DNA from 3 places in the Chromohalobacter canadensis genome. Region 1 is predicted to be linked to each of the others. Evidence: predicted binding sites of a transcription regulator. Region 1 holds the regulator's gene; each other region holds the start of a gene.
The links. The regulator LexA, encoded in region 1, represses DNA repair genes until DNA is damaged. The targets are predictions, from matches to a motif close to TACTGTNTANNTANACAGTA.

Region 1 (3,206 bases):
TACGTCGAGCGCAGCCCTTGTGTAAAAACCCTCTCAGTCATGCAGCCAGACCGGCGTACCGGCCGGTGCGGCCTCCAATACGGCCAGCAACGCTTCGTCGCGCAGCCGAATACAACCGTGCGAGGCCGGCGTTCCCATCGGCTGCTCGGCAGGCGTGCCATGCAGGTATATATAGCGGCGCTGGCTATCGACATCGCCCCCGCGGTTGAAGCCCCGTTCCAGGCCACACAACCACAGGATACGCGTCAATATCCAATCCCGCTCGGGATGAGCACGGGCCAGCTCAGGCGAAAACACCTCGCCGGTGGGGCGCCGCCCGCGAAAGACACTGCCGGGTGGCAGTCCATCACCGATAACTGCGCGCACGTAATGCCACCCCACAGGCGTCTGCCCACTGCCTTCGTGCTGCCCGATACCGTGAGCGCCCGAGGAAATCGCGAACGTCTCGCGGCACATCTCGCCCTCGCGGATCGTCAGCGACTGCGTACCGAGATCGATTTCCAGCCAGACGCCCTGTTCGGGGGGTAGATGGGAGAGTTGCGGCTTTCGCATCATCCCGCCACCTTGAGAGCATCATCGGGCAGTGGGGCCTGCATGCCGGCCACAACTACCGGGCGCAGACGCCGAATCAAATCGCGAACGCTGACATGTTCGTGATAATCCTTGTCGGCGATATCGCGCAACGCATCAAGGCCCGACAACGTGAAGATCACCGTGCCCAGCATGAAGTGTAACCGCCAAAAGCGTTCCGCCTCGGGCAGTTCCGGCGTCGCGCGGCGTACCAAGTCGCTGAAGCGTGAGAACACATTGCCATAGTGCTCCTGAATGTAACGGCGCAAGTGGCCCTGAGCCTGAGTATAGGCCAGCCCCAACAAGCGCATGAACACCTTGAGGCTATTGCGCTCGGCAGGAACTTCCAACACGGTGCGTGCCAATGTCTCCAACAACACCTCGAGGGGAATGACCTCACCCCGATATTGCACCTCGAGTTCATCCAGGGCTTGGTGAAAGCGCTCGGAAAAGGGATCCAGATAGCGCGCGAAGACCGCCTGAATTAGCGCCTTCTTGGACCCGAAATGGTAATTGACCGCCGCCAGATTGACCTTGGCCTTGCTGGTGATGGTACGCAGCGAGGTCTCGGCAAACCCCCGTTCGGCGAACAGGACCTCGGCGGTATCGAGAATGCGCGTCACTGTATCTGTCTGAGCCATGGGGCGCCCCGCGTGGAATAAACGAATGTTTAAAACATGTCGATTCTAAGCCTTGATGTCGATAACGACAAATCTCCACGTTTGAAACGCCATCTCCCTGGGCGAATGATTGCGCGAATGGTTGCACCGCGCCAAAGACTGGATACAATCACATACTGTATACTTGAACACGTCAGTGCCTGCCGGAGGCCCCATGTCTCGCTCGTTAACTTCGCGCCAACAACACGTCTTTGATTTTATCGTCAAGACAATGAATGAGCTTGGCTACCCGCCGACGCGCGCCGAAATTGCCCGGGCCTTGGGCTTTCGCTCGCCGAACGCCGCCGAGGAACATCTTCGCGCGCTCGACCGCAAGGGGGTCATTCGCATGATCCCCGGCACCTCACGTGGCATTCGCCTCACCGGTGAAGACGATACCACCTTGACCAACGGCGACGGTCTGCCAGTCGTCGGTGAGGTCGCCGCCGGTAGCCCGATCCTCGCCGCAGCGCATATCGACCGGCACTGCCCTCTCGCGCCGGACTATTTCACCCCCCGCGCCGATTACCTGCTGCGTGTCCGCGGACTCTCGATGAAAAATGCCGGCATTCTCGATGGCGACCTGCTCGCCGTGCATCGCACCCAGCAGATTCGCGACGGCCAAATCGTCGTTGCCCGCCTGGAAGACGAAGTCACCGTCAAGCGCTTCAAGCGTCAAGGCCATCATGTCTGGTTGCTCGCCGAAAACGAGGATTTTTCGCCCATCGAGGTCGATCTACGTCATCAGGAACTCGAGATCGAAGGCCTCGGCGTTGGCGTGATTCGTGGCGGTGGCGGTAACGGCCTGCATTAAGCCGATACGCCGTTCATCATGCGCAAGATCCTTCACGCCGATTGCGACTGTTTTTATGCCGCCGTGGAAATGCGCGACGACCCAGCGTTACGCGACATTCCCCTGGCGATCGGCGGCAGCCCTGAGACGCGCGGCGTTGTCGCCACCTGCAATTATCCCGCACGTGCCTTCGGCATCCATTCGGCGATGCCCATGGCGCGTGCCATGCGCCTGTGCCCGCACCTGACGCGACTCTCCCCGGACTTCGAAAAATACCGTGCTGTCTCGGCATACATCCAGGCACTGTTCAATGAGCTGACGCCACTGGTGGAGCCCTTGTCCCTCGACGAAGCATATCTGGATGTCAGCGAGGTCACACGCTTTCAGGGGAGTGCGACCTGGATGGCCAGATGGCTCAAGCAGGAGGCGCTAGCGCGGACGGGTATCGTTATCTCGGTGGGTGCGGCTCCCAGCAAGTTCCTCGCCAAGCTGGCCAGCGACTGGGATAAGCCCGATGGGCTATGCGTGATCGCGCCGGATGAGGTCGAGCCTTTTCTCCTCGCCTTGCCCGTCAAGCAGCTGCACGGCGTGGGCCCAGCGACGGCAGCCAAGCTCGAGGCACTAGAGATCGTCACCTGCCGCGACCTGCGCGAATGGCCGCTCGAATCTCTGGTCGAGCGCTTCGGCAAATTTGGGCGTCGGCTATTCGAGCTGGCGCGTGGCATCGACGAGCGCCCGGTACAGATCGAGCGAGAGCGCAAGTCCGTCAGCGTCGAGACGACTTATCATCGCGATCTGCCCGACTTGGCCAGCTGCCAAGACGCACTCGCACCGCTCGTTGAGCGCTTGATGGCACGTCTAACGCGGCACGGCACGCCGGCCATTCAAAAATTGTTCGTCAAGGTTCGCTTCGATGATTTCAGCAGCACGACCCTGGAAGCGGCGGGTAGCGAGGCGCTTGCTGCACGCTTTCAAGCCTTGTTGGACGGCGCCTGGGCACGCGGCGAGCGCCCCGTGCGCCTGCTTGGGGTCGGCGTGCGCCTGACGCCAGAGGCGCAGCGACGGCAGATGACACTCTTCGACTGAGCCTCGCGCTCAAGCAAAGACGACCGTCTTGTTGCCATGGATCAGGACCCGGTCCTGCAGATGCCAACGTAGCCCCCGTGCCAGCACGGCTTTTTCGA
Region 2 (3,206 bases), 1.6 Mb from region 1:
GCTCACGCTTGGCGCGTTCTCGCGGCTCGCGGCCGGGTGAATCAAAGCGTTTGGCCAATGCCTCACACGCCAGGCGGTACCAATCGGGGCCCTCGCTTTCGAGCGCCTCCTGCGCCATCTCATCGGTGATACCTCGTGAGCTCAACTCGGCGCGAATCTTCATTTCCCCTTGGCCACGAGACAAACGCGAACGCACGAACTGCTCAGCGAAGCGGGCATCGGACTGCAAGCCCTCCTCCGCCAGACCATCCAACGTTAACGCGATGTCGGCGCGCTCATGCCCTCGCGTCGTCAGCCGCGACACCAGCTCAGCCCGCGAGTAATCGCGACGCGCCAGCAGGCGGATGGCATCGTCGCGAGGTGTCGTCTCTTGCTTATCCATGGTTACAACAGGTTGCCATCGTCCTGGGTCGCAGCGGCCTTATCTTCCTTGCCTTCGCTCGCACCTTCCTCCGCCTTGTCGTCTTCCGCCTTGGGCGTGGAGAGCAACCGCGCGCGAATCTCATTTTCGATCTCTTCCATGATCGCCGGGTTATCTTCCAGGAACTGTGCAGCGTTGGCCTTGCCCTGGCCAATCTTGCTTCCCTGGTAGCTATACCAGGCACCCGCCTTATCTACCAAGCCTTGCTGCACCCCGAGATCGATGACCTCACCAGCATGGTAGATACCCTTGCCATAGAGGATCTGAAACTCGGCCTGGCGGAACGGTGGCGCCACCTTGTTCTTGACGACCTTGACGCGGGTTTCGTTGCCGGTCACCTCGTCGCCCTGCTTGACCGAGCCGGTCCGCCGGATGTCGAGACGCACACTGGAGTAGAACTTCAATGCGTTGCCGCCGGTAGTGGTTTCGGGGCTACCGAACATCACACCGATCTTCATGCGGATCTGGTTGACGAACATCACCATGCAATTGGCGTTCTTGATGTTGCCGGTCACCTTGCGCAGTGCCTGCGACATCAACCTGGCTTGCAGGCCAACGTGGGAATCCCCCATCTCACCCTCGATCTCGGCACGCGGCGTCAAGGCTGCAACCGAATCGACGACGATGACGTCGACACCGCCGGAGCGCACCAACATGTCACAGATTTCCAGCGCCTGTTCGCCGGTATCCGGCTGCGAGACCAACAAGTCATCGAGATTGATGCCCAGCTTTTCAGCGTAACTCGGGTCCAGCGCGTGCTCGGCATCGATGAAGGCACAGGTTTTGCCTTGTTTCTGTGCCTGGGCGATCACCGACAACGTCATCGTCGTCTTGCCCGATGATTCGGGGCCAAAGATCTCGACCACGCGGCCTAGCGGCAGCCCACCCACGCCAAGAGCGATATCCAGCCCCAGCGACCCGGTGGAGACGGCGGGAAGCGCTACGCGCGGCGTATCGCCAAGACGCATCACGGCGCCCTTGCCGAACTGGCGCTCGATCTGGGAAAGCGCTGCGTTGAGCGCCTTGGAACGGTTGTCGTCCTGTGCCATGAAGGTCTCCTATCGAAGGACGTCGAAGCTCGCACGGTGGCGCTGACAGATGTCGGCGCCGACCGCAAAATACTGTATGACTAGACAGTAGTATGACGAAAAAATTCCTCGCCGCCTACCTCTGTTTCCTACTCGATATCACGCTGGCGATATCATTTTCTCAAGCCTGTCGATCAGGCCGATCAGCGCCACGCGTACCGCATCGCGGCGAACCTCGCCACGTGTCCCCGGCAACTGATGGCACTCGGTCACTTGCGTTTGACCATCACCCCAGGCGAACCAGACCGTACCCACCGGCTTGTCCACGCTGCCGCCGCCGGGGCCGGCAACACCACTGATCGCCACGCCCAGCGTGGCACCGCTGTCGCGACACGCACCCGCTACCATCTCATCGACGGTTTCGGCACTGACCGCTCCGTACTCAGCAAGGGTCGTCTCGCGCACCCCAAGCAGGCGCTGCTTGGCACCATTGGCATAGGTCACGTAGCCGGTCTCGAAATACGCGGAGCTGCCGGCGATGTCGGTAATGGCACTGGCCACGCCGCCACCGGTGCAGGACTCCGCCGCCGTTACGCTGGCATTCGCCTCGAGACAGGCGCGCCCCAGGCGCTCGGCCAATGCCTCGAGCGAAAAGGCTTGCCATGCTGTCAGCGTCACCGCCATGTCGTGTCTCCCGGTTGCCATCTTAAGCGGCATGCCACTGACGCCGCCCACCCGAATGCGTAGAATAGAGGCTTTGGCGAACGTTTGCAGGCTCATCCAGCGCCGCGTCACCTTCATCCCATTTGGCAACATCAGCCACCGGCACGACAAGGAATCGCATGAACCAGGCTTCTGCCCAGCATACCCCGATGATGGTCCAGTACCTGAAGATCAAGCGCGAGCATCCCGAGGTGCTGCTCTTCTATCGCATGGGCGATTTCTACGAGCTGTTCTACGACGACGCCAAGCGCGCCGCCTCACTGCTCGACATCACTCTGACCCAGCGCGGCCAATCGGCGGGCAAGCCGATTCCCATGGCCGGTGTGCCGTATCATAGTGCCGAGGGTTATCTGGCGCGGCTGGTCAAGTCCGGGGAATCGGTGGCCATCTGCGAGCAGATGAGCGACCCCAGCACGGCCAAGGGCCCCGTGGACCGTCAGGTCGTGCGCATCGTCACTCCCGGCACACTGCACGACGAAGCCTTGCTCGACGCGCGCCGCGACAATCTCGTACTGGCCGTGCATCCTCACGGCGAACGCTGGGGCATGGCTTGGCTAGAGCTTTCAAGTGGCCATTTCAGCGTGCTCGAGGTGGACGGTGAAAGCGATCTGATGTCCGAGATCCAGCGCCTCGACCCCGCCGAGCTGCTCGCCGCGGAGAGTCTCTCGTTGCCACCTGCTCTCGCCGAACGTCCCGGCTTTCGCCGCCAGGGCGACTGGCTGTTCGATCTGGAGAGCGCTCAGCGCTTGCTGTGCGATCAATTCGGCGTAGCCGACTTGCGTGGCTTCGGCTGCGCGCACCTCACCACCGCGCTGACCGCCGCCGGCGTGCTCATCGACTACGCCCGCGACACCCAACGCTCGCGCCTTCCCCACGTCACCGGGATCGCCGTGGAGACTCGCGACGAGGCGGTGGTGATCGATGCCGCCAGTCGTCGCAATCTCGAGATCGACATCAACCTCGGCGGTGGCTTCGAGAACACGCTGGCCAGCGTGTTGGACACCACCGCCACGGCCATGGGCTCGCGTCAGTTG
Region 3 (3,206 bases), 780 kb from region 1:
ACACCGTCGCCGAGGTCGCCAGCAACCCGAATACACCACTGCGCGAGGCATGGGCCGCTGGCTTGATCGCCGGCACGGTGCCGATCACCGGGATACTCAAGCACTCGCGCAAGGCCTTTAGCGCCAAGGTGCTGGCCGTGTTGCAGGCCACCACCAGGGCGCGAGCACCACTCGCCGCCACCGCCGCGCGACACACCGAGACGATCCGCGCAACCAACCAGGCATCGGGCTTGGTGCCATACGGCAACGCGGCGTTATCACACACATACGCCAGCGGTGCGCCCGGCAGGCGTGTGCGCAAGGCACCGACCACCGAGAGCCCGCCGATACCGGAGTCGAAGATCAGAATTGGCGCCGTCATGCGCGGGTCTCCGCGAAGTGCGCCAGCAGCGTATCCACTAAGGCCCTCAGGCGCGCGGGGATGAACTCACGCTCGGCATACAACAGATGGACGCTGATCGGCGCCACGCTGAAATCGTCCAGCACCCGGACCAGTCGCCCGGCCTCGACTTCCGGCTCACCCAGGAATGCCGGTTTATAGACCAGCCCCATGCCGCGTATCGCCGCCTCGGTCAGGGCGCGTCCGTTGTTACAGGCCATGACCGGCCGGATGCGCACCCGATACGGCGCCCCGGCGACCTGGAAGTGCCAATAGTGCCCTTCGCGCGCCAGGCTATAGTGCAGACAACGATGCTCACGTAACTCGGCGGGATGCGTGGGCGTCCCGTGCCGTGCCAGATACTCCGGCGCGGCGTAAACGTGGCGCGGCATGTCCATCAACGGCCGAGCGATCAAACTGGAATCCTCCAGCTCACCGATACGCACCACCAGATCGAAGTCTTCTGCCACCGGGTCGACACGGCGATCCTCGAGTACGACATCGAGCATCACCGCGGGATGGCGACGCTCGAACGCCTGCAAGGCGGGTATCAGTGCGCGCACGCCGAAATCCAGCGGTGCGGAGAGACGCAACTTGCCGCGCACCTCGCCGCGCTGCTCGCTAAGCCCTGTCTCCAGCTCCTGCAATTCGTCGAGCAAGCGGCTAGCGCCATTGAGGTAACGCTCGCCCTCGGCGGTCAACTGCAAGCGCCGTGTGGTACGCGTCAACAAGCGCACCCCCAGGCTGGCCTCCAGCTTGGAGATCTGTTTGCTGACCATGGCATTGGAGAATTCCAGCTTGCGCGCACCGCCAGCGAAACTGCCAGCTTCGACCACGGCGCGAAAGATGTGCATCGCCTGCAGGCGGTCCATACGACTTCCTCAAAAACACGTGCGCTCATTCTACCTTACCCACCCACCCGATGAGATGGCTCGACTTGCCTCGAGGCATAATACTGTTTATTTTTACAGTACCTTTTATTTCGTTCTCGAGGTCTCGCCATGTCCATGACGCCTATCGCTCTCGCCGCGTCCACCTCGGCGCCAGCATCGAGCGACATCCTGCCACGCGGCGCCAGCGGCTTTCCTTCCCCCGCCGACGACTACCGAGAAGCGCCGCTGGACTTGCATCGTCACTTGGTACGGCGTCCCGCGTCGACGTTCTTCATGCATCTGGAGGGTGATGACCACCGCCACGCCGGCCTGTACCACGGTGACTTGCTGGTGATCGACCGCGCCATTTCTCCGCGACCCGGGCATTGGCTGGTCGCAGTGATCGACGGCGAACTGAGCGTGTTGCGCCTAGAGCGCCGCGAGGCTCAGCTGTACCTCGCGCCGTCACGCCCCGGTCTGGCGACGCTGCCCTTCGAGACCGACGATGACCGCTTGTGGGGCGTCATCTGCTACGCCATTCACGCCTTGCCCGCCACGGGTGATGAACCGGCCGAGCCGACATGTTCGCGCTGATCGATTGCAACAACTTCTATGCCGCCTGTGAGCGTTTGTTCGAACCACGTCTGGAAGGCGTTCCGGTGGGCGTGCTATCCAACAACGATGGCTGTGTCATCGCGCGTTCCGAGGAGTTCAAGGCACTCGACATCCCGATGGGCATCCCGACCCACAAGATCGAACCGCATCTGCGTCGACGCATCGTGCTGAAATCCTCCAACTACACGCTCTACGGCGACCTCTCGGCACGCGTGCAGCAAGTGCTGGCACAGCAGGTCCCTACGCTTGAGCCCTACTCCATCGACGAATGCTTTCTGGATCTACGCGGCATGCGCGAGGATTGGCACGCCCTCGGCGCAACACTGGTGCGCAGCGTGCAACGCCGAGTCGGCCTGCCGGTTTCCATCGGCATCGCGCCGACGCGCACCCTGGCCAAGCTCGCCAATCGACAGGCCAAGACACAACCGACACGCCCCCAGGTGTGCGTTTGGCGAAGCGCGGACGCGCCCGACTTGACGGCACACCTGAACCGGCTATCGCCGCGCGATGTATGGGGCGTGGGAGAACGCCTCAATGCACGCCTGGCCGGCATGGGCATCGTGACCGCCGCCGCCCTGCGCGAGACACCCGACAGCGTGTTGCGGCGGCGCTTCAGCGTGGTACTGGCGCGCACCGCCGCCGAGCTCAACGGCCAGGCCTGCCTGGCGATGGGCGACCTGGAAACACCGCGCCGCAGCATCCTCTGTTCGCGCTCGTTCGGCCAGCCACTCCGCGACCGCGCCTCCCTGGCCGGTGCCTTGCGTCATCATTGCCAGCGTGCCGGCGAAAAGCTGCGACGCGACGCCATGCAAGCCTCGGCCATCGGCGTGTACATGCGTACCAACCCGCACCATGCCGGCAGCTTTCATCAGGCCTGCGAGTGGGCAGCGCTGCCCTTTCCCAGCGCCGACACGCAACAACTCAACCGCGCGGCACAACACCTACTCGCGCGGCTCTGGCAGCCCGCGGCCTATCAAAAACTGGGGGTGATGCTCACCGAGCTGACACCCCGCCGACAGAGCCAGACGACGCTCTTCGACGGCGCCGAGCCGGCGCGACAGGAGGCGCTGATGCATGCCTGGGACGCCATTCGCGCCCGCTACGGACGCCAAGCACTGACCCTGGGCCCGCAACCCGCCGACGCTCCCTGGCAGATGAACAGCGCCTACCGTTCGGCCTGCTATACCACGCGCTGGGACGAACTGCCCCGGGCACGCGCCAGGTGATGGCCATGCCATACACGCGGCAAGACGGCTCAATTCAACGGCGAGGGCGCCTCGCGAAACTCGGCATAAAGCGCCGGATAGGCCTGCTGCAAACGGGCCAACTCGGCTTCCGCG

Region 2: a site for LexA is predicted at 1,541-1,560, ahead of recA (recombinase RecA). Genes of this name have one in related genera too.
Region 3: a site for LexA is predicted at 1,333-1,352, ahead of SR908_RS14340 (LexA family protein). Genes of this name have one in related genera too.

Annotation. Positions count from the first base shown of each region.
Region 1 is NZ_CP140151.1:262,683-265,888, forward strand. Features, by position in the region: gene SR908_RS01275 (L,D-transpeptidase) at 34-552, opposite strand; gene SR908_RS01280 (TetR/AcrR family transcriptional regulator) at 552-1,211, opposite strand; gene lexA (transcriptional repressor LexA) at 1,405-2,043, shown strand; gene dinB (DNA polymerase IV) at 2,062-3,108, shown strand; gene purU (formyltetrahydrofolate deformylase) at 3,118-3,206, opposite strand, start outside.
Region 2 is NZ_CP140151.1:2,230,477-2,233,682, reverse strand. Features, by position in the region: gene SR908_RS10640 (regulatory protein RecX) at 1-382, opposite strand, end outside; gene recA (recombinase RecA) at 385-1,470, opposite strand; gene SR908_RS10630 (CinA family protein) at 1,609-2,133, opposite strand; gene mutS (DNA mismatch repair protein MutS) at 2,292-3,206, shown strand, end outside.
Region 3 is NZ_CP140151.1:3,076,800-3,080,005, reverse strand. Features, by position in the region: gene murI (glutamate racemase) at 1-361, opposite strand, end outside; gene SR908_RS14345 (LysR family transcriptional regulator) at 358-1,251, opposite strand; gene SR908_RS14340 (LexA family protein) at 1,381-1,845, shown strand; gene SR908_RS14335 (Y-family DNA polymerase) at 1,833-3,092, shown strand; gene SR908_RS14330 (hemerythrin domain-containing protein) at 3,122-3,206, opposite strand, start outside.